DNA from 4 places in the Bradyrhizobium icense genome. Region 4 is predicted to be linked to each of the others. Evidence: predicted binding sites of a transcription regulator. Region 4 holds the regulator's gene; each other region holds the start of a gene.
What was found. Region 4 encodes LexA, which represses DNA repair genes until DNA is damaged. Its sites were predicted from a motif close to TGTTCNNNNTGTGTTCNG; they were not measured.

Region 1 (4,554 bases), 3.1 Mb from region 4:
TGAATGCCCTGACGATATCGAGGTAGGGGGTCACCAGCGGCAGCGCGCTTTCCGAGAACCGCGCCTGCATAACCCGCGCAATGCCGGTCAGCCATTCGCCGCCGCGGCGCGCTTCCTCAGCCGTGAGGTCATAGCGCCCGGCGCCGGCATGGGTGTCGATGACGCGAAACGGGGCCTGCTTTTCCTGCAGATAGGTCAGCATGCGTACCAACACGATGTGCTTGATGACATCGGCAAAGCCGCCGGCGTGAAAGGCGTGTCGGTAGTTCATGGCAATCGGCCGACCAATTGGAGAAGACGAAAGTGTCTTCTACGCGTCAGGGCCGGGCTTGTCCTCCTTCGCGAAACGCTTCGGAGGACCAGGGCTGAAAACCCGGCGAAGCCTTGGCGAAGACGGGTCCTGCTCGCAAACGCCTCAGCATCGCGGCCGAAATGCCGACGACGTTTGCTACAGATAGGTCCCGGCCATCCACGTGTCTTGCAGATGACGATAAGCCGTGGATGACCGGGAACGCAGACAACTTCGAGCGGTCTGCGCATGAGGCCGCCATGCTCTGGCATGACGGTAAGCGGGTCTTCAGCCGCCCCGTACCGGCGGCATCACCACTTCGTCACGCCGGCAGGCGCGGCGGTCGATTTCGTCGCAGGCGCGGAATTGCATGTCCTTGCTCAGGCAGACCCGCACCTCGCTCAGGCGGCGGCTGGAGCAGGTCACCGAAATCGCCGAACTGCTCAAGCCCGGGTTGATCTTGATAAAGGCCTCTTCGAGATCGGCGGGGGCGATGATCTTCTGCTCCGACAATTGCAGGAGTTCCTCGGGAATCTTTACCGCCGCGCGCGCTTTCCGGGTGGTCTCGAAATAGGCTCGCGCGCTTAGGCCCGAACAGGTGCCGTGCTTGTCCCACTCGTTGAAGATCAGGCCGGGCGCCGGCATCAGGTCCAGCATCGAGGTCATGATGTTGCGATCGAGCCGCGGCGAGGGCCGCTGGCAATATTCGGGAAAGCCGCGCTCATATTGCGGCCACAGGCCGTGAACCACGAAGGAATAGGGACGGCTGCACTGGGCCTGTGAGCGCCCGCTATTGCCGCGTTCGGCCGCCGCCTCGCAGAAGGAGGGCGACCAGGAAAGAGCAAGGACGTAAAAATCGAACTCGCCCGGGGCGTTCTGCCGGCGGTCCTGTGCGGACGCCGTCCCGGCCAGGACGATAATAAGAGCCAGCGAAATCAGAAGCCGCGAAATAATGATGGACCGGTGCATCGAACGCCCCTCTACCCGACTACCGGGAGCCTAGCAGGGGGCCAGAACATTTCAAGAACAAAATTCAATAGATCCCGAAGCCAGCCGTCGGCTGGCCTGGTTCGAGCGACAGAAGCGAGGCGATCAGGGCCGCGCGGCCCTGCAGCCCGGGCTATAGGCCCAGTTGCGGTCGAGCCCGGTCACGCACCATTCGACGCCCTGGCCGAAGCCGGCAAAGCCGCCATCCTCGATGATCGAGTAGTGCACGCTGCGCATCTTGCCGTCGCTCAGCATCACATCGCCGCTGCAATAACGGCGCGGAATGTTGTCGGACTGCCAGGGCCGAAACGCGGTTTCATGGATCCGGCCAAAGCCGGTGATCGTCAGCGCCGAATTCCAGAACTTGCCCTCCTTTTCCCGGAATTGGTACGCGATGGTCGACAGCGCCCGCTCGCATTCGGCGACGCGGCCGTCATAGCGTGGGCCTGACAGCCAGAAATTCAATTCCAGGGGATTGGCGGCCTGGGCGGCATGGCCGGAGACCAGCAGGGCGAGCACCGCCGTCATCGGACCGAGTGCTCTCAAGGATTTGAACAAATTGCGCATGGGGAATCCGCCGGTAAGCCAACGCACGGGACGGTGCCGCGAAGCCCTGACGAGGTCAAGTGCAGCGCGGCAACACCTGACAGCCAAGTCCGCCTCGTGCCGCAAGCATTCTTTTCACGGCCACCGGCGCACACTATGGTGGGCTTCGAGCGAAATGGAGTCTGCGATGCGAAGAATTGTGGCCGCGAGCCTGATTGCCATGGGCGGAATGCTGGCGGCGGCGCCGGCGCCGGCGCATTGGTGGGACATCGACACGGTGCCGCCGTTCAAGGGCAACGACACCGGCGGCATCATCGCCTATCCGCTCGCGATGCAGGCCGATGCCCGTCAGCTCGCCGTGGATCACTGCGCCCGCTACGGCAAGGTGGTGAAATTCCTCGGCGTGCAGCCGAATTACGGCGGCTACGTTTCCTTTGCCTGCCGCTGGGTGCCCTATGGCGCCGCCGAGCGACCGCTACGCACGCTTTACTGAGCGCTGGCGCTCCTGTTTTCCCGCTGGACATGTTTTCGCCACGCCGAGCGTGTGTTCACTTCGCGATGACGATCTCTGGAAGAGTTCAGCGGGAGCCACGCATGAGACGACTGCTTCTTGTATCTTGTTTGGCCGTTGGTGCGCTTGCTCTGTTGTCGGCAAGCGGCGCCGTCGCCGTGGAGTTGCCAGTGCGCAAGGCCGGGCTGTGGGAGATGAAGGTGGTGAGCACAGGCTCGCCGTCATCCGAGATGACGATGCAGCAATGCACCGACGAGACCACCGACAAGGGCATGAGCACCGCAATGTCGCCGTTGGCCAAGGAGATCTGCTCCAAGCAGGATATCCAGAAGACCGCAACTGGTTATGTCACTGATTCCGTCTGCGGCGTCGCAGGGATTACGGTCAAATCCCGTGCCGAGATCACCGGCGACTTCAATTCCGCGTACACCGTGAAATCGACCTCGCAGAGTGAGGGCGGCATGGCCGGCGCCGCGCGCGACAACAGCTCGACGATCGAGGCCAAATGGCTCGGCGCCTGCAAGGCGGATCAGAAGCCTGGCGACATCATCATGCCCGGCGGCATGAAGATGAACATCAAGGACATGGAAAAGCTGAAGGCGCTGATCCCGAAGAAGTAGGGCGTAGCCCCGATTTACACCGGCACCCTTACCGCCGCCCGCAATCCGCCCATGGGGCTGTCGCCGAGCGTGATGTCGCCGCCGTGCGAGCGGGCGATGTCGCGGGCGATGGCGAGGCCGAGGCCCGTGCCGCCCTCGTCCTGGTTACGGGCATCGTCGAGCCGCAGGAACGGCTTGAACACTTCCTCGCGCATGTTGACGGGGATGCCCGGCCCGTCGTCGTCGACCGTCACCGTCAGATAGCGGTGATCGCGGTGGCCGGTGATGGCGACCGTGTTGGCGTGGCGCGCCGCATTGGAAACCAGGTTGGCGATGCAGCGCTTGAACGAGGCCGGCTTCACCGTCACCACCGGCAGCCCGTGGAACGTCACCGTTGCGGCATGGCCGTGGCGTTCGGCGTCGCTGCGCAATTCCTCCAGCGCCATCGCCATGTCGGTCGGCTGCGCGATCTCGCCGCTGTCGCCGCGCGCGAAGGCGAGATAGGCCTCCAGCATGCCTGACATTTCGTCGACATCCTTGCGCATGCCGTCGACTTCGGGACTGTCGCCGATCAGCGCCAGCTCGAGCTTGAAGCGGGTCAGGATGGTGCGCAAATCGTGGCTGACGCCGGCCAGCATCGCGGTACGCTGATCGATCGAGCGTTCGACGCGTGCCTTCATCTCCAGGAACGCCTGTGCCGCTTGCCGCACCTCACGCGCGCCGCGGGGACGGAAATGCGGCACTTCGCGGCCTTTGCCAAAACTTTCGGCGGCGTCCGCCAGCCGCAGGATCGGCCTGATCTGGTTGCGCAGGAACAGCACCGCGACGATCAGCAGGATCGAGGATGTGCCGAGCATCCAGAAGATGAAGATCTCCGAGTTGGAGGCATAGGCGGCGCTGCGCTGCGCGAACACGCGCATCACGGCATCGTCGAGCTGGATGCGGATTTCGACCAGATTGGATTTGCCGACGGTGTCGATCCAGAACGGGCGGCCGATCTGCCGACTGAGCTGTACCGACAGCGTCTGGTCGAGCAGCGAGAAGAACGGCTTTGGCCCGGGTTGCGGCATATCGCCCACGGGAAGAAAATCGACGACCAGTTGCAGCCGCTGCCCGATGCGGCGCAACTGCGTGCGGTCCTTGTCCTGCGGAAACGCCTTGTAGACGTCGATCAGGCTGGCGATGTCCTGCACGACGGCTGCCGACAGGCGCCGCGTCACCGTGTTCCAGTGCCGCTCCATGAACACGAACGCCACGACCGTCTGCAGGATCACCATCGGAACGATCATGATCAGGAGCGCGCGGGCATAGAGGCCGGTCGGCATCCAGCTCTTGAACGCGTTGCCCATCCAGCCATTGGCCCTGGAGACGCGTTGCGACGCGTTGCGGATGAACGTCAGGCCGGTGTCGAGCGTGCTCATGAGCTGGCTCAGGGCGACGCGACCAGGCGATAGCCGATGCCGCGCGCCGCCTGCAGGAACAGCGGATTGGCGGGATCGCGCTCGATCTTGCGCCGCAGGCGGTTGATCTGAACGTCGACCGCGCGCTCGTTCACCGTGCCGCCGCCGGTCAGTGCGGCGCGCGGTACCGTTTCGCCGGGACTGGCAGCCAGGATGCGCAGC
Region 2 (4,554 bases), 2.4 Mb from region 4:
GAAGCGATCGCGGATCAGATCCATGGCGCGATCGGCCGACCAGCGCGCCATCCCTCGCTTGGTGCCGGGCCGGCACTTTTCATCTCCCAGCCCGAGCGGGAGCTCGAGCTGGATGTCCCAGCAGGTCTCGAGGTGCGACACCGAGATGGCCAGCAGCGAGATGATCTTCTCGTCGGGGTGATCGGCGAGTACCCTGCGTACGAGCTCTTCGGCAATCTCGGCCAGGATTGCGGTCGCTGAGATCGGCGCATCGAGTGTGACGGAGCGGGTGACCGAGCGGAGGTCGCCGAAACGCACGCGGACAGCCACTGTCCGCCCAGACCGAAAGCGCGCACGCAGCCGGGTGCCGATGCGGTCGGCAAGATGGCGCAGCGCGGGTCGAAACACTTGTTCCTCGGCCGGCTTCTTGCCGAGCGCCGACTGCGCTCCGGCCGACTTCGCCCGGCGTTGCGTCTTGATTTCCCGTCGATCGCGATTCCATGCCAATGCCGTCAGCTTGTCTCTCGCCGCGCGACCAAGCAGTTGCTCGAGCGACCAGCCCGGCACCTGCGCTAGCTGCCCGATGGTATGGACATCGATCTCGGCCAGCCGCGCCCTGGTGACCGGGCCGACGCCCCACATCAGCTCGACGGGCAGGTCGTGCAGGAAAGCGAGCTCGGTCGCGGGATCGACAACCACCAGCCCGTCGGGCTTGGCTACTTGCGAGGCGATTTTGGCCAGGTGCTTGGTGCGCGCGATGCCGATCGAGATCGGCAGTCCGAGCTCTGTCCGCACGCGGCATCGTACTGCACTGGCGATCTTGGCCGGCGTGCCGAACAGATGCGTGCAGCCGGCGACGTCGGCAAAGGCCTCGTCGATCGAAATCCGCTCGACCAGTGGAGTGAAATCAGTGAGCACACTGATCGCAGCATCACCCAGCCGCTGGTATTTCTTGAAATGGCCGTCGACGAAGATCAGGTGCGGACAAAGCTCGCGCGCCCGCCATCCCGGCATTCCGCCGCTGACGCCGAAAGCCTTGGCTTCGTATGACGCGGCGAGCACGACACCGCCGCCGACCGCGATCGGTTTGCCGCGCAGCGTTGGATCGAGCAGTTGCTCGACCGACGCATAGAAGGCATCGAGGTCCGCATGGAGGATGGTGGCTGTTGTGTCCATCCCGAACCGCCCTGCGAAAAATTTCGAGTATTCCGTGTCGATGAGAACAAAAGAAGAACTTTGAGTCAAGAAGAAGAATGGTCGGAGTTCGGCACCGAGATTGCTGGGAACAATGCACAGCCGCAAAATTGGTGCTATTTTGATTCTTTCGCTGCATCGTCGACGGAATGCATCACCATCCAGGATCCCATGACCCCGTTCTTGTCGCGCTGTCAGTCCTGATCGCGGCGCTTTCTTCGTATACGGCGCTGGACCTCGCGACCCGCATGCGGGCTGCTTCCGGTTCCGCCAGTCTGGGCTGGCTTGGGGCTGCGGCCGTCGCCATGGGGGGCGGCATCTGGTCCATGCATTTCGTCGCCATGCTGGCGTTCAGCCTGCCCGGCGTGGAAGTTTCCTACGATCCGCTCCTCACGCTGCTCTCGCTTGCCCTTCCCATTTTTGTCGCGGCAGCCGCGTTCGTCGTCGTAAGTCAGCGGGCTAACGCGCTCGTCGTTTCCGGCATTGGAATGGGGCTCGCGATCTCCGGCATGCACTACACCGGCATGAGCGCCATGCGGATGGCCGCTTCTATCCACTACGATGCCATCTGGGTCGTGCTTTCCATCGCGATTGCGATCGGCGCGTCGATCATCGCCCTGTGGCTCGCCTTTCGCACGACGAGCGTGCTCGAGCGCATATCGGCGGGCGCCGTCATGGGCCTGGCGATCTCCGGGATGCACTACGCCGCCATGCAGGGCTCCTCCTTCATTGCCACGGATGCCGTCCTTGGCCGAGCAGCCCATGGTGCGGTGGGGCAGGCGCCGCTTGCGTTCCTGGTCGCCGGCACCACCATCATCGTCCTCGTCATCGGGCTCGCCGCGGCCGTGTACGACCGCGCCTCGGCAGAACGTGCCGATCGTGAAGCCGAGGCACTCAGGCGAAGCGAGGAGAAATTCCGCCTGCTGGTGGAGGGGGTGGCCGATCACGCCATCTTCATGCTCGACTCCGAGGGACGAGTGGCGAACTGGAATCTCGGCGCGCGCCGGCTGATCGGCTATGGCGACGAGATCATCGGGACGCACTACGCCATCCTTCACACCGAGGAGGACCGCGGCTCCCGAGTTCCTGACGCCGTGCTGCTTGACGCGAAGCGGGAAGGCAAGTCGGCAGGCGAGGGCTGGCGGGTTCGCAAGGACGGCAGCCGCTTCTGGGCCGAGGCGACGATTCGCGCGGTGCGGAACGAGCGTGGCGAGGCCATCGGCTTCGCCAAGATCGTGCGCGACGTGACGGAACGCCGCCGAGCCCAGGAAGCGCTGGAGCGCACGCGCGATGCGCTCGTGATATCGCAGAAGATGGAGACTGTCGGGCAGCTTACCGGCGGCGTCGCCCACGACTTCAACAACATACTCGCGGTGATCCTGGGCAGTCTCGAACTCGCAAAGAAGCGCCTCCAGCCGGAAGATCCCAGGATTCACCGGCTGCTCGACAACGCGATTCAGGGCGCGCTGCGCGGTGCCTCGCTGACGCAGCGCATGCTCGCGTTCGCGCGCAAGCAGGACCTCAAGCCCGTCATCGTGGATGTCCCGGAGCTGGTCCGCGGAATGGCGGCTCTCTTGAAGTTCGATCCAGCCATCCGGGTCGAGACCCGCTTTCCGATCGAGCTTTCGAAGGTGAAAGTCGATGCCAACCAGCTCGAGCTCGCGATCCTCAACCTCACCGTCAATGCACGCGATGCGATAGCGGCGGGCGGCGGGGTCATCAGCATCGCCGCACGCGAAGAGCAGGCCATCGAGGGCCTTGCCGAGGGACGATACGTCGCGCTCTCAGTGAGCGACACCGGGGGCGGCATGGACGAGGAGACGCTCAAGCATGCGCAGGAGCCGTTCTTTACGACCAAGGGCGTCGGCAAGGGAACCGGTCTCGGCCTCTCGATGGTGAAGGGGTTGGCCGAGCAGTCCGGGGGCGTGCTGCTGCTGAAAAGCCGCATTGGCGAGGGGACCACGGCCGAGATCTGGCTGCCTGCCGCTCAGGACGAAACGGTAGACGTGCCTCATGCGGCGGAGCCGTCGCGCTCCGCGCCGCGCAGCGGTCGCCCGCTTTCCGTACTCATCGTCGATGATGACCTGCTCGTCCTCGACAGCATCGCTGCGATGCTCGATGATCTCGGCCACGCCGTGATCGAGGCGCGCTCCGGCGAGGAGGCCGTCCAGCTTCTGCGCCGAATGCCGAAGATTGACATCGTGGTGACCGATTATGCCATGCCAGGGATGAACGGGTTGCAGCTTGCCGAGGCAGTGGCCGCCGAGCGTCCCGGCACGCCCGTGGTGCTCTGTACGGGATATGCCGAGCTGCTGGGCTCGACGCAGCCTCATCTGCCACGCATTTCCAAGCCGTTCGACCAGGCGGCGCTCATGGCCGCCATTGATGAGCTGATGCGCGCACAGGCCGCGTCGCGCTCGGTTTTGACCTTGCACCCGAAGAGAGCCTGACGAGTTGATCGGTCTCGTCGCATCTCACCGAGCCGCCCGGGCTCCCGTCACTCGGCGGGCATCGGGTTGGCGCCTCCGTCAATCGCCGGCTTCTTGCCGAACAGCCAGGTCTGCAGCCGGTCGAGATAGATGTAGACCACCGGCGTCGTATACAGCGTGAGAAGCTGCGATACGGCCAGTCCGCCGACGATGGCGTAGCCCAGCGGCTGACGTATCTCGGATCCCGCGCCGGTGCCGAGCATCATCGGAACGCCAGCGAGCATGGCCGCCATCGTGGTCATGAGGATCGGCCGGAAACGCATGACGCAGGCGCGATAAATGGCGTCTTCTGCCGACAATCGCTCCTGTTGGCCGACATGCAGGGCGAAGTCGACCAGCATGATGCCGTTCTTCTTGACGATGCCGATCAGCAGGATGATGCCCACGATCGCGATCACGCTGAGATCGAGGTGAACCGCCATCAACAACAACAGTGCTCCGAGCCCCGCCGACGGCAGCGTCGAGATGATGGTGATTGGGTGGATCAGGCTCTCATACAGGATGCCGAGGATGAGATAGATCACGAACAAGGCCGCCACGATCAGGATCGGCGTTGTCGATAGGGAATCGCCGAACGCCTGCGCGTTGCCCTGGAAGCTGGTCTGCAGCGAAAGCGGCTTGCCGAGCTGCTTCTCGATATTCTGGATGGCGCTGGTCGCCTGGCCGATCGCCGTGCCGGGGAGCAGGTTGAAGGAGATCGTCACCGACGGAAACTGTCCCTGGTGATTGACCACGAGCGGGGCGACCTTGACCACGCTGTCGACCAGCGTCGATAGCGGCACTTCCTGGCCGGTTGAGGATTTGACATAGATTCCGGTCAACGCCTCGGGCGAGTACTGGAATTTCGGATTGACCTCCATGATCACGTGGTACTGGTTCAAGGTCGTGTACA
Region 3 (4,554 bases), 770 kb from region 4:
TGAAGACGACCAGCGGCGTCACCGTCGATGACATTGCAAAACGGCTGATCGACTACGGCTTCCACGCCCCGACCATGAGTTTTCCGGTGCCGGGCACGCTGATGATCGAGCCGACCGAATCGGAATCGAAGGCGGAGCTCGATCGGTTCTGCGACGCCATGATCGCGATCCGGAGCGAGATCACGGAGATCGAGATCGGCCGCTGGAAGGTCGAAGCCTCGCCCTTGCGCCACGCCCCGCACACCGTGCACGACATTGTCGATGATGCATGGAGCCGCCCCTATAGCCGCGCCACCGGTTGTTTCCCCGATGGCGTCTCGCGCACGGACAAATATTGGAGCCCGGTGGGACGGGTCGACAATGTCTATGGCGACCGCAATCTGGTGTGCTCGTGCCCGCCGGTGGCGGACTACGCGCAAGCCGCGGAGTAGCTTCGTAGGATGGGTGGAGTCATCGGGCCGGCCAAAGGCCGGACCCGGTGGCTCTACCCATCCTACCGTTCACGGATGCGCCGCTACGGCGCGAGCAGGATCTGATTCCAACGCCACAAATTATCGTTGGTCAGGTGCGTGCCACCCCACCAGCGATCGATCGGATTGTGTCGGCTGAAGTCTTCCCCATGGGCGACAACAGCCCTGCCGAACTCGGTGAGCGATAGCCGGCTGCGCAGGTAAGCCGCGTGGCGGTCCCGCAAATTTTCACGGTCGAGCGTGCGCAGTTCTTCGTCGAGACCTGCCACGGCCGGTCGCGGGCCATGCGCAAGCCCATCCAGCAAATATCCGTATTCCCACTCGCTGAAAATGCGCGTTTGCCGCAGTTGGTAGAGATGGAAGAGCGCATTCGTCAGCGAGTATCCCCGCGCGATCAGCTCGAGCATCCGCATTTCCGAGGCGCCAAGCCCTGTCGAACTTGACGGCAGTTCTTCGAGCAGATCAATCAGGACGGGTCTGAGAAGCGGAAGAGCGCTCAAATCCTTGCCGAGCAGATCGAAGCAAGCTTCCGGTGTGGGCGATCGCCAAGCCTGCCAGGCCGTGCTCGCCGTCGCCAATTCCTTTTCCGTGACGTCAACGGCCGGCGGATCCCACCGGCCAAATTTGTCAAGCGCTCTCATGTCCAGATCGACAAGACGCAGCTTCAACCTGCCAACGGTTTGCGGATAAGAGCGGAAATAATCGAGCAGCCAGATCAGTTTCATCTGCGCTTTCGGCCGCACGTCAAACCATAGTTCGACGGTTTCATAGTGCTGGCAGAATTCGGCCAGGCTGAGATCCCGGTGCTTCCTGCTTTTGCTGTGTTTCCACTGGCTACCGCCCCAGTCCGACCAGTGTGTGGCTCTGTCGTGGCTGTGGCTTGCAGTGCGGGGACCGAGGTGGGCTGCGAGTTCATCCGGCGAGGGCTGCTGTCCCCAGATGAAGTCGAAAAATGCTAAATCCAGTGCGAGATCAGCGAAGTCAAAGTCCGGCATCGGCCAACCGGTCAGAATCAGAGGCTTCATTGCTCTCTCCGACAATACATACAAAACAAAACGGGCACTGAGGACGTCGGCAACTCAACGTCCGCAGCACCCGTCCGTCACGTTTCAGGCCTTAACCCCTGAAGCGTTTCTTAAAACTTATTCGTCGTCCGCCGGCTCTTCGCCGTCAGCGTCGCGCTCGGCGGGACCAGCCAAAATCTGCTCGGCGATCAGGCCGGAGTTCTGGCGGATCGCCATCTCGATCTTGGCGACCATGTCGGGGTTAGCCTTGAGGAATGCTTTGGCGTTCTCGCGGCCCTGACCCAGCCGCTGGCTGTCATAGGAGAACCAGGCGCCGGATTTTTCGACGATTCCGGCCTTGACGCCGAGGTCGAGGATCTCGCCCATCTTGGAGACGCCCTCGCCATACATGATGTCGAACTCGACCTGCTTGAAGGGCGGTGCCAGCTTGTTCTTCACCACCTTGACGCGGGTGGTGTTGCCGACGACTTCGTCGCGCTCCTTGATCGCGCCGATGCGGCGGATGTCGAGGCGGACGGAGGCGTAAAATTTCAGCGCGTTGCCGCCGGTCGTCGTTTCCGGCGAGCCGTACATCACGCCGATCTTCATGCGGATCTGGTTGATGAAGATTACCATGGTGTTGGACTTGTTGATCGAGGCGGTGAGCTTGCGCAGCGCCTGGCTCATCAGCCGCGCCTGCAGACCGGGCAGCGCATCGCCCATCTCGCCCTCGAGTTCGGCCTTCGGCACCAAGGCCGCCACCGAATCGACCACCAGCACGTCGATCGCGCCGGAGCGCACCAGCGTGTCGCAGATTTCCAGCGCCTGCTCACCGGTGTCGGGCTGCGAGATCAGGAGTTCGTCGATGTTGACGCCGAGCTTGCGGGCATAGACCGGGTCAAGCGCGTGTTCGGCGTCGATGAAGGCACAGATGCCGCCCTTCTTCTGCCCTTCCGCCACCGTGTGCAGCGCCAGCGTGGTCTTGCCCGACGATTCCGGCCCGTAGATTTCGACCACTCGCCCCTTCGGCAGCCCGCCGACGCCGAGCGCAATGTCGAGGCCAAGCGAGCCCGAGGACACCGTCTCGACATCCATCGAGCGGTCGTTCTTGCCCAGCTTCATCACCGAGCCCTTGCCGAACTGGCGCTCGATCTGGGAGAGCGCGGCAGACAGGGCCTTGGTCTTATCCATGGAGGATCCTTCAACGATACGCAGGGCAGTAGCGGACATAATACGTGCTCCTTATGGCGGGGATTCGCGAGCGGGACAAACGGCGGTGAGCGGCTTTTAGGATTCGATTTCGTCTAGAAACCCTTGTACCACCTTTGTTCTATGTTCGCAATATGTTCTTTTCGCGTGGGTAAGGTCCTGTTTTAACCCCCAGTGGCCTAAGCTGAATTTAGTAGTGGCCGGCTTTGTTCTTTGTGTCTGATGCACGACATACGCTACTTCCCCGTATAACTACTGGATAACCAAAACCGCGTTCTTTCGCTGTTCTGGCCGGAACACGGTTGTATGTTGGCCCGTAAATGCACTGCATGGTTGTAGTCTAACTCGGGAGAGTGACATGGGGCGATACTATTTCGACCTCCATGGCGCACAGAACGCCCACGACTCAGGCGGCCTCGCATTTGAAAACGACACGGAGGCTTTCCAGGCTGCTAAGCGACTGGCGGCGGAGTTGGCTGCCGCTCGGCCGAACCTAAGAGGCAATACCTGCGTGGTGCTCACCCGAAAGGGTGCGGATGATGTTTGTTGCATAGGTGTGTAGAGGCCGCATCAGTTGGCGGCCTCTTTCGTACCCCTCTCCAATCGCTTCTTTTGGCGCTTCACATAATCTTCCAGCGCTTCCAGCATAGTTTCGTCCACCTCACCACTGCGATCAGCTTCAAATAAGTGTGCGGATTCGAAGGTGGCCCCTTTTGTACGAACCAATTTATCCCCGCCTGGTTACATTGCCGGACGCCCGGAGGAGGAACGGCGATGAAATGGGCCTTAGTGGTTGTCGGCGGAACGATGCTCGCCAGTCCGGCATTGGCCGACCCGTGGAAAGACGAAAGCGGCAAGGGCCGCTGGGGCTATGATCGCGGCGGCTACTATGGCCGCAGCTACAACGAGGCACGCGAGTACAAGCAGGAATTTTACAGAGGGCCCTGCAAGATCGAACGCAAGTGGGAGCGCAACGGCGAGTACAAAGAAGAGACCAAATGTAAAGGTTACCGTTAGCCTCAAGAGGCCGCCTCTGTTGGCGGCCTCTTCCCCAGGAGACCCCACCCGCAAATTGAAAGGGCCGCCTTTCGGCGACCCTCAGCCGGTACAAATTGGTTCGGGATGAAAAGCAGCCCCGGCAATATCGAGCATAGAGTCATCCATAGGCACTTTTGGAGTCCGTAACATCACGGTGTTCCGCTACCGGAACTTCGGGGGCTTGTCTGATCTTGCCAGGTTCGTCCTGACGAGGCGCTCCTCGCCTTGCCGACCCGCTCCCAACTACGCAAACATACGGAGGTGACCGGACAGCCAGCCTCTGCATATCTCTGGCCCATGACGGGCCGACATATCCTTTTCACATGCCCACGGCTGGGCACGAAGGTGCAGCATTGGCTTCCGGCGATCACGCCGGAGGACGAGCCCAATTCGTATGTGTCCGTCGTCTGTCTCGCCTGCACCCGGCTTCACTTTATCCATAAGGAAACCGGAAAGCTTTTGGGCGAGGACTGACACTCCCGCCTTGGCTTGCGGGCTGGCAGCCTTCGGGACATCGCCAAGACAAGGCCGAACCACGATCCGACTTAAGTATACTTTTGTACTTTTCCCGGAACGGATTTCGCCGCAGTGCGTAATAGCAGCGCGTGCGACGGGCAAGTAACGGGTAGTGACGGGGAACTAGATTGTGACGGGGAAGAAGTATCTCACAGAACAGGCAGCAACCTTTCTCAAGTTCGCAATGGCCACCACGGATCCGGACGTCGCCGCGGGCTTTCTCGACAAGGCCGCCGACCTTCAGGCCAGGAGCGAAGAGGCGCCGGACGCCAGCCCCCGGGCGCCTGATGTAGAGCAGCCGAAAGACTAGCTCTCGC
Region 4 (4,554 bases):
GCTGGCCTCGCTGGTGGCGGGGCTCGCGACCACGCCTTACGCGGCCTTTCACTTTCACCGGGTCACCCCTTACGGCGTGCTGGCCAATCTCGCGGCCATGCCGGTCGTTTCCGCGCTGGTGATGCCGGCGGGTTTGCTTGGCCTCGTTGCCATGCCGTTCGGCTTCGATCGCCTGTTCTGGGCGATCATGGGCGTCGGCATCGACTGGATGATCGCTGTCACGCAATGGGTCGCGGCGTTGCCCGGCGCGGTCGGCCGGGTGCCGGCCTTCGGCATCGGTCCGCTGATTGCGGCGAGCCTTGGCATCATCCTGCTCGGCCTGCTGCGGACGCCGCTGCGCTGGTCGGGAGCGGCGCTGGTACTATCGGCGGCGCTGTGGGCGGCGAGGGCGCCGCAGCCGGATATTCTGATTTCCGCCGACGGGCGCCATGTCGGGGTGCGCGGCCAGGATGGCCGGCTGCACCTGATGCACGCAGCCAAGGGGTCTCGGGACGTCTTCCTTCTGAAGGAGTGGCTGGCGGCGGATGCGGACGCGCGGACGGCGGCCGATGCCTCGCTCACATCGGGCGTCTCATGCGACGATCATGGCTGCGTGGTGCGATCCGCTGGCGGCAGCCTGATCGCGCAGGCGTTCAGGCCCGAAGCGTTTTCGGACGATTGCGAGCGCGCGGCGCTGATCGTGACGCTGCGGCAGGCACCCGCGGCCTGCGGCGCGTCCGTCATCGATGCTGAACGGCTGCGGCGGCAGGGAGCATTGGCGTTGCGGCGGAATGCTGAGGGATTTGCGGTCGAGGCAGTCAAGCCGAAGGGAATCGACCGCCCGTGGTCGCCGGCCATAGCCGACGAGAGCGAGGCCGACGCCACCGTTCTTGCGCCGCGCGTCGTGCCACCGCGCAGCGTCGATGCCACGCCGGCCGAGGCAGACCTGCAGGCGGAGGAGTAGACGGGCGTCAGTGCTCGTCGACCGTGGGTTTGGCCGGAATTTCAAACGCACCGAGGTGGAATTCCTCGGGCGCGTCGGGGGCCGACGGCAGGTTGACCAGCGTGAACGACGCCTCGGGGAATTGCTGCCAGATTGCGAGATCTTCGGCCGTGATGGTGAGCCACCCGTACCTGAACATGTACCGTCCGGGCTCGGTGACGCGTCCGGCTCGTTGCCATGTAACCTTGTTGACCACCGATTGCCCCCTCGGTGCCGAGTTTCTCGAAAATGTACCACCATGATCCGCCGGCCTGGACCGGCGGATCATATGCTTGGCGTTTATCTATCCAGTCACGATCGATTCGACCGGAGGCGCTTCCGTCACCTTCGGTGCACGCTCGCCACCGGTCTGGACCACCGGCAATTGCAGCACGGTCGCGCGCTGGCCTTCGCAAAGCTGCGTCACCAGTACATGGCTTCCGTCGGGAAATTCGATCGCGTCATGATGACGGTCGGATACTTCGGGTTCGATCTGATTGAACTTGCCGACCCGCCAGTCGGTGGTTCGCGTCCAGATCCAGCGGTTGTCGTATCTGACGTCCTCTGCGAACGCCAGTTCGGTGCCGGGAAGCATGCAGACCGCCACCGCGGGCTCGCGCTCCGACGCAAAGCCGCGGGTAGATGTACCGCGGAACGTCGTGGTGATCAGCGTCTCGCCGACCTGGGCAGGCCGTGTTGCCACGGCGTGCAGGCTATAGTCACACATCGGATGGCTCCCTCGTTTGAGATAGCTGACCCGTGTCTAGAAGGAGGCACAGGCCTCTATCAGAGTGGACATGGCGCAGAGCCTTTTCTTCTTTCTGGGCAATTCTGCGACTGGCGCACTGCGCCACATTCACAAACGCGCTAACGTGCCTTAGTTCCATACACGCAACAAAAAACCCCGGCCGCGGGCCGGGGCTGCTTTTGGTCATGGGCCGGGAGGGCATAACCGGTCAGTATTTGCGGTACAGTCCGATCAGTTTGCCCTGAATCCGGACGCGGTTCGGCGGCAGGATGCGGACTTCATAGGCCGCGTTGGCGGGCTCGAGCGCAATCGAGGCGCCTCGGCGGCGGAAGCGTTTCAGCGTCGCTTCCTCCTCGTCGATCAGCGCCACGACGATATCGCCGGTGTCGGCGGTCTCGTTGCGCTGGATCAGCGCCATGTCGCCGTCGAGAATGCCGGCGTCCACCATGGAATCGCCACGCACTTCGAGCGCGTAATGCTCGCCGGAGCCGAGCATATCCGGCGGCACGCTGATGGTGTGGCTGCGGGTCTGCAGCGCCTCGATCGGCGTACCGGCGGCGATCCGGCCCATCACGGGGACGGCGACCGGCCGGTTGTTGTCGTCCTCGGCGGCCGGTGCGCCGACCTGGCGCTTGCCAAGCGTACCCTCGATGACGCTCGGCGTGAAGCCGCGGCGGCCATTGGCGGCGGCGGCGAGCTCGGGCAGCTTGATGACTTCGATGGCGCGGGCGCGGTTGGGCAGGCGGCGGATGAAGCCGCGCTCCTCCAGGGCCGTAATGAGGCGGTGGATTCCGGATTTCGAGCGCAGGTCGAGCGCGTCCTTCATCTCGTCGAAGGAGGGCGGCACACCGGCCTCTTTCAGCCGTTCATTGATGAAACGCAGAAGTTCGTACTGTTTGCGCGTAAGCATCGCGAGCAATCCCCCGGTTTGGCGTCGTTGTTTCGATCTTCAGGGCCCAGATCGCGGAAGTCCCCAAACTCCCGACATAGACACTAGCAGTCGAAACAAATCATGAACGGACACTATATGTTCGATATGTGTTCCGCAACCACTTAATTTCAAGTGAACGCATTGCGGTTTCGGCCCCAGGTGCCGTTGGGACGCCGTTCAGGCGTCATTCCGGCAGCCGGAGCAGCTCGCAACGCGATCCCTTTTTGGCCGCCGGCGCGAACGGCGGACGTATCACAAGCGCCCGTGCCGCAGCGAGATTTCCGAGCAGCGACGAGTCCTGATGGTTTACCGGAACGGCGACAAGCGTGCCGTCTTCGCGCGTTTCGAGGCGGGCGCGCAGGTAGTCCTCGCGCTGGTCGTTGGCGGCGAGATCACGGCCGAGCAGGGCGCTCTCGCGCGGGTGGTGGATGGTGTCGCGGCCCGATAATGCGCGAATCAGCGGCACCAGAAACAGGAAGCTGCAGACATAGGAGGAGACGGGATTGCCGGGCAGGCCGATCACCCGCATCGCGCCCAGCCTGCCATGCATCATCGGCTTGCCCGGCCGCATCGCGATCCGCCAGAATGCCATGGCGACGCCCTCGGCCTCCAGCGACCGCTTGACGAAGTCGTGGTCGCCGACCGAGGCGCCGCCCATGGTGATTAGAATGTCCGCGTCGGCCTTGCGGGCACGGCGAATGCCTTCCGTGGTAGCTGCGACGGTATCGGCGGCGATCCCGAGGTCGATGATTTCTGCGCCCTCGGCCCGGGCCAGCGCCCGCAAGCCGTAGCCGTTGGAATAGACGATCTGGCCGGGACCGGGGGTTGCGCCAGGCATCACCAGTTCGTCGCCGGTCGCCAGCATCGCGACTTTCGGGCGGCGGTGCACCGCAAGCTCCGGGTAGTTCATGCCGGCGGCGAGCGACAGGTCGCGGTCGGAAAGGCGGCGCCCGCGCTTGAGCAGGACGTCGCCCTCGCGGAAATCGACGCCGGCGGCGCGGATGTGCCGCCCCGGAACGGCGGCTTCCGTGATGGTGATGTGATCGCCGTCGACGCCAGTGTCTTCCTGGATGATGACGGCGTCGGCGCCGTCGGGGATCACGCCGCCGGTAAAAATCCGCACCGCATCGCCTTTGCCAACCTTCCGCTCGAACGGGCGGCCGGCGGCGACCTCGCCGATCACCTTCAGCCGTACGCTGACATCGGCGGCGTCCGCCGCGCGCACCGCATAGCCGTCCATCGCCGACATCGCCTGCGGCGGCTGCGTCCGCCGCGCGGCGACGTCGCGCGCGAGGATGCGGTGATGCGCGGCATCGAGCGCCAGCATTTCTTCGGGCAGCGCTTCTGCGCCGGCAAGGATCGCGGCAAGCGCATCGGCAACCGGCATCAAGGCCACGCGCAGACCTCCTTAAATCCCAAGTGCGGTCAGTGCCCTTGCCACGTCATCTGTCGATGTCACGTGGATGGCAGAAAGGCCGCGCGCCCGCGCGCCTTCGATATTGGCGGCTGAATCGTCGAAGAACAGGATCCGCGACGCCGGGACGCCGATCGCCTTTATCACATGATCATAGGCTTCGGCGTCGGGTTTGCGCAAACCGATGCTCGAGGACAGGAATATCTCGCGGAAATGGCTGAGTACATCGGCATAGGCCTGCGAAAAATGCGCGACATGGGCCGGATTGGTGTTGGAAAAAGCATAGAGCGGCAGGCGTTTTGCAGCACCCGCCAGGAGCGGTGCAATTCCGGGCATCTCGCCGGTGAAGATCGCGTTCCAGCCTTCCAGGAACTGCGCGTCGGTGATGCCGATGCCGAGCGACTGGCGCAGGCCCGCAAAGAACGCGGCATCGTCGATCCGGCCGGTCTCGTGGTGCTTGAAACTGTCGTCGGCGACAAAGCGTCCGGTGAGGTCGGCAG

Region 1: a site for LexA is predicted at 1,301-1,318, ahead of LMTR13_RS33130 (ribonuclease T2 family protein). Genes of this name have one in related genera too.
Region 2: a site for LexA is predicted at 1,198-1,215, ahead of dinB (DNA polymerase IV). Genes of this name have one in related genera too.
Region 3: a site for LexA is predicted at 2,808-2,825, ahead of recA (recombinase RecA). Genes of this name have one in related genera too.

The regions. Positions count from the first base shown of each region.
Region 1 covers NZ_CP016428.1:7,140,149-7,144,702, reverse strand. The annotation lists gene LMTR13_RS33135 (23S rRNA (adenine(2030)-N(6))-methyltransferase RlmJ) at 1-271, opposite strand, end outside; gene LMTR13_RS33130 (ribonuclease T2 family protein) at 578-1,258, opposite strand; gene LMTR13_RS33125 (hypothetical protein) at 1,382-1,843, opposite strand; gene LMTR13_RS33120 (hypothetical protein) at 2,010-2,315, shown strand; gene LMTR13_RS33115 (DUF3617 domain-containing protein) at 2,417-2,953, shown strand; gene LMTR13_RS33110 (ATP-binding protein) at 2,968-4,353, opposite strand; gene LMTR13_RS33105 (response regulator) at 4,362-4,554, opposite strand, start outside.
Region 2 covers NZ_CP016428.1:6,481,766-6,486,319, reverse strand. The annotation lists gene dinB (DNA polymerase IV) at 1-1,155, opposite strand, end outside; gene LMTR13_RS30130 (MHYT domain-containing protein) at 1,323-3,623, shown strand; gene LMTR13_RS30125 (efflux RND transporter permease subunit) at 3,671-4,554, opposite strand, start outside.
Region 3 covers NZ_CP016428.1:3,281,231-3,285,784, reverse strand. The annotation lists gene gcvP (aminomethyl-transferring glycine dehydrogenase) at 1-431, shown strand, start outside; gene LMTR13_RS15290 (hypothetical protein) at 515-1,495, opposite strand; gene recA (recombinase RecA) at 1,613-2,704, opposite strand; gene LMTR13_RS43680 (DUF6894 family protein) at 3,042-3,245, shown strand; gene LMTR13_RS40775 (hypothetical protein) at 3,254-3,409, opposite strand; gene LMTR13_RS15275 (hypothetical protein) at 3,458-3,700, shown strand; gene LMTR13_RS15270 (hypothetical protein) at 4,368-4,547, shown strand.
Region 4 covers NZ_CP016428.1:4,047,720-4,052,273, forward strand. The annotation lists gene LMTR13_RS19100 (ComEC/Rec2 family competence protein) at 1-943, shown strand, start outside; gene LMTR13_RS19105 (hypothetical protein) at 951-1,178, opposite strand; gene LMTR13_RS19110 (hypothetical protein) at 1,266-1,688, opposite strand; gene lexA (transcriptional repressor LexA) at 1,918-2,619, opposite strand; gene LMTR13_RS19120 (molybdopterin molybdotransferase MoeA) at 2,825-4,036, opposite strand; gene LMTR13_RS19125 (HAD family hydrolase) at 4,049-4,554, opposite strand, start outside.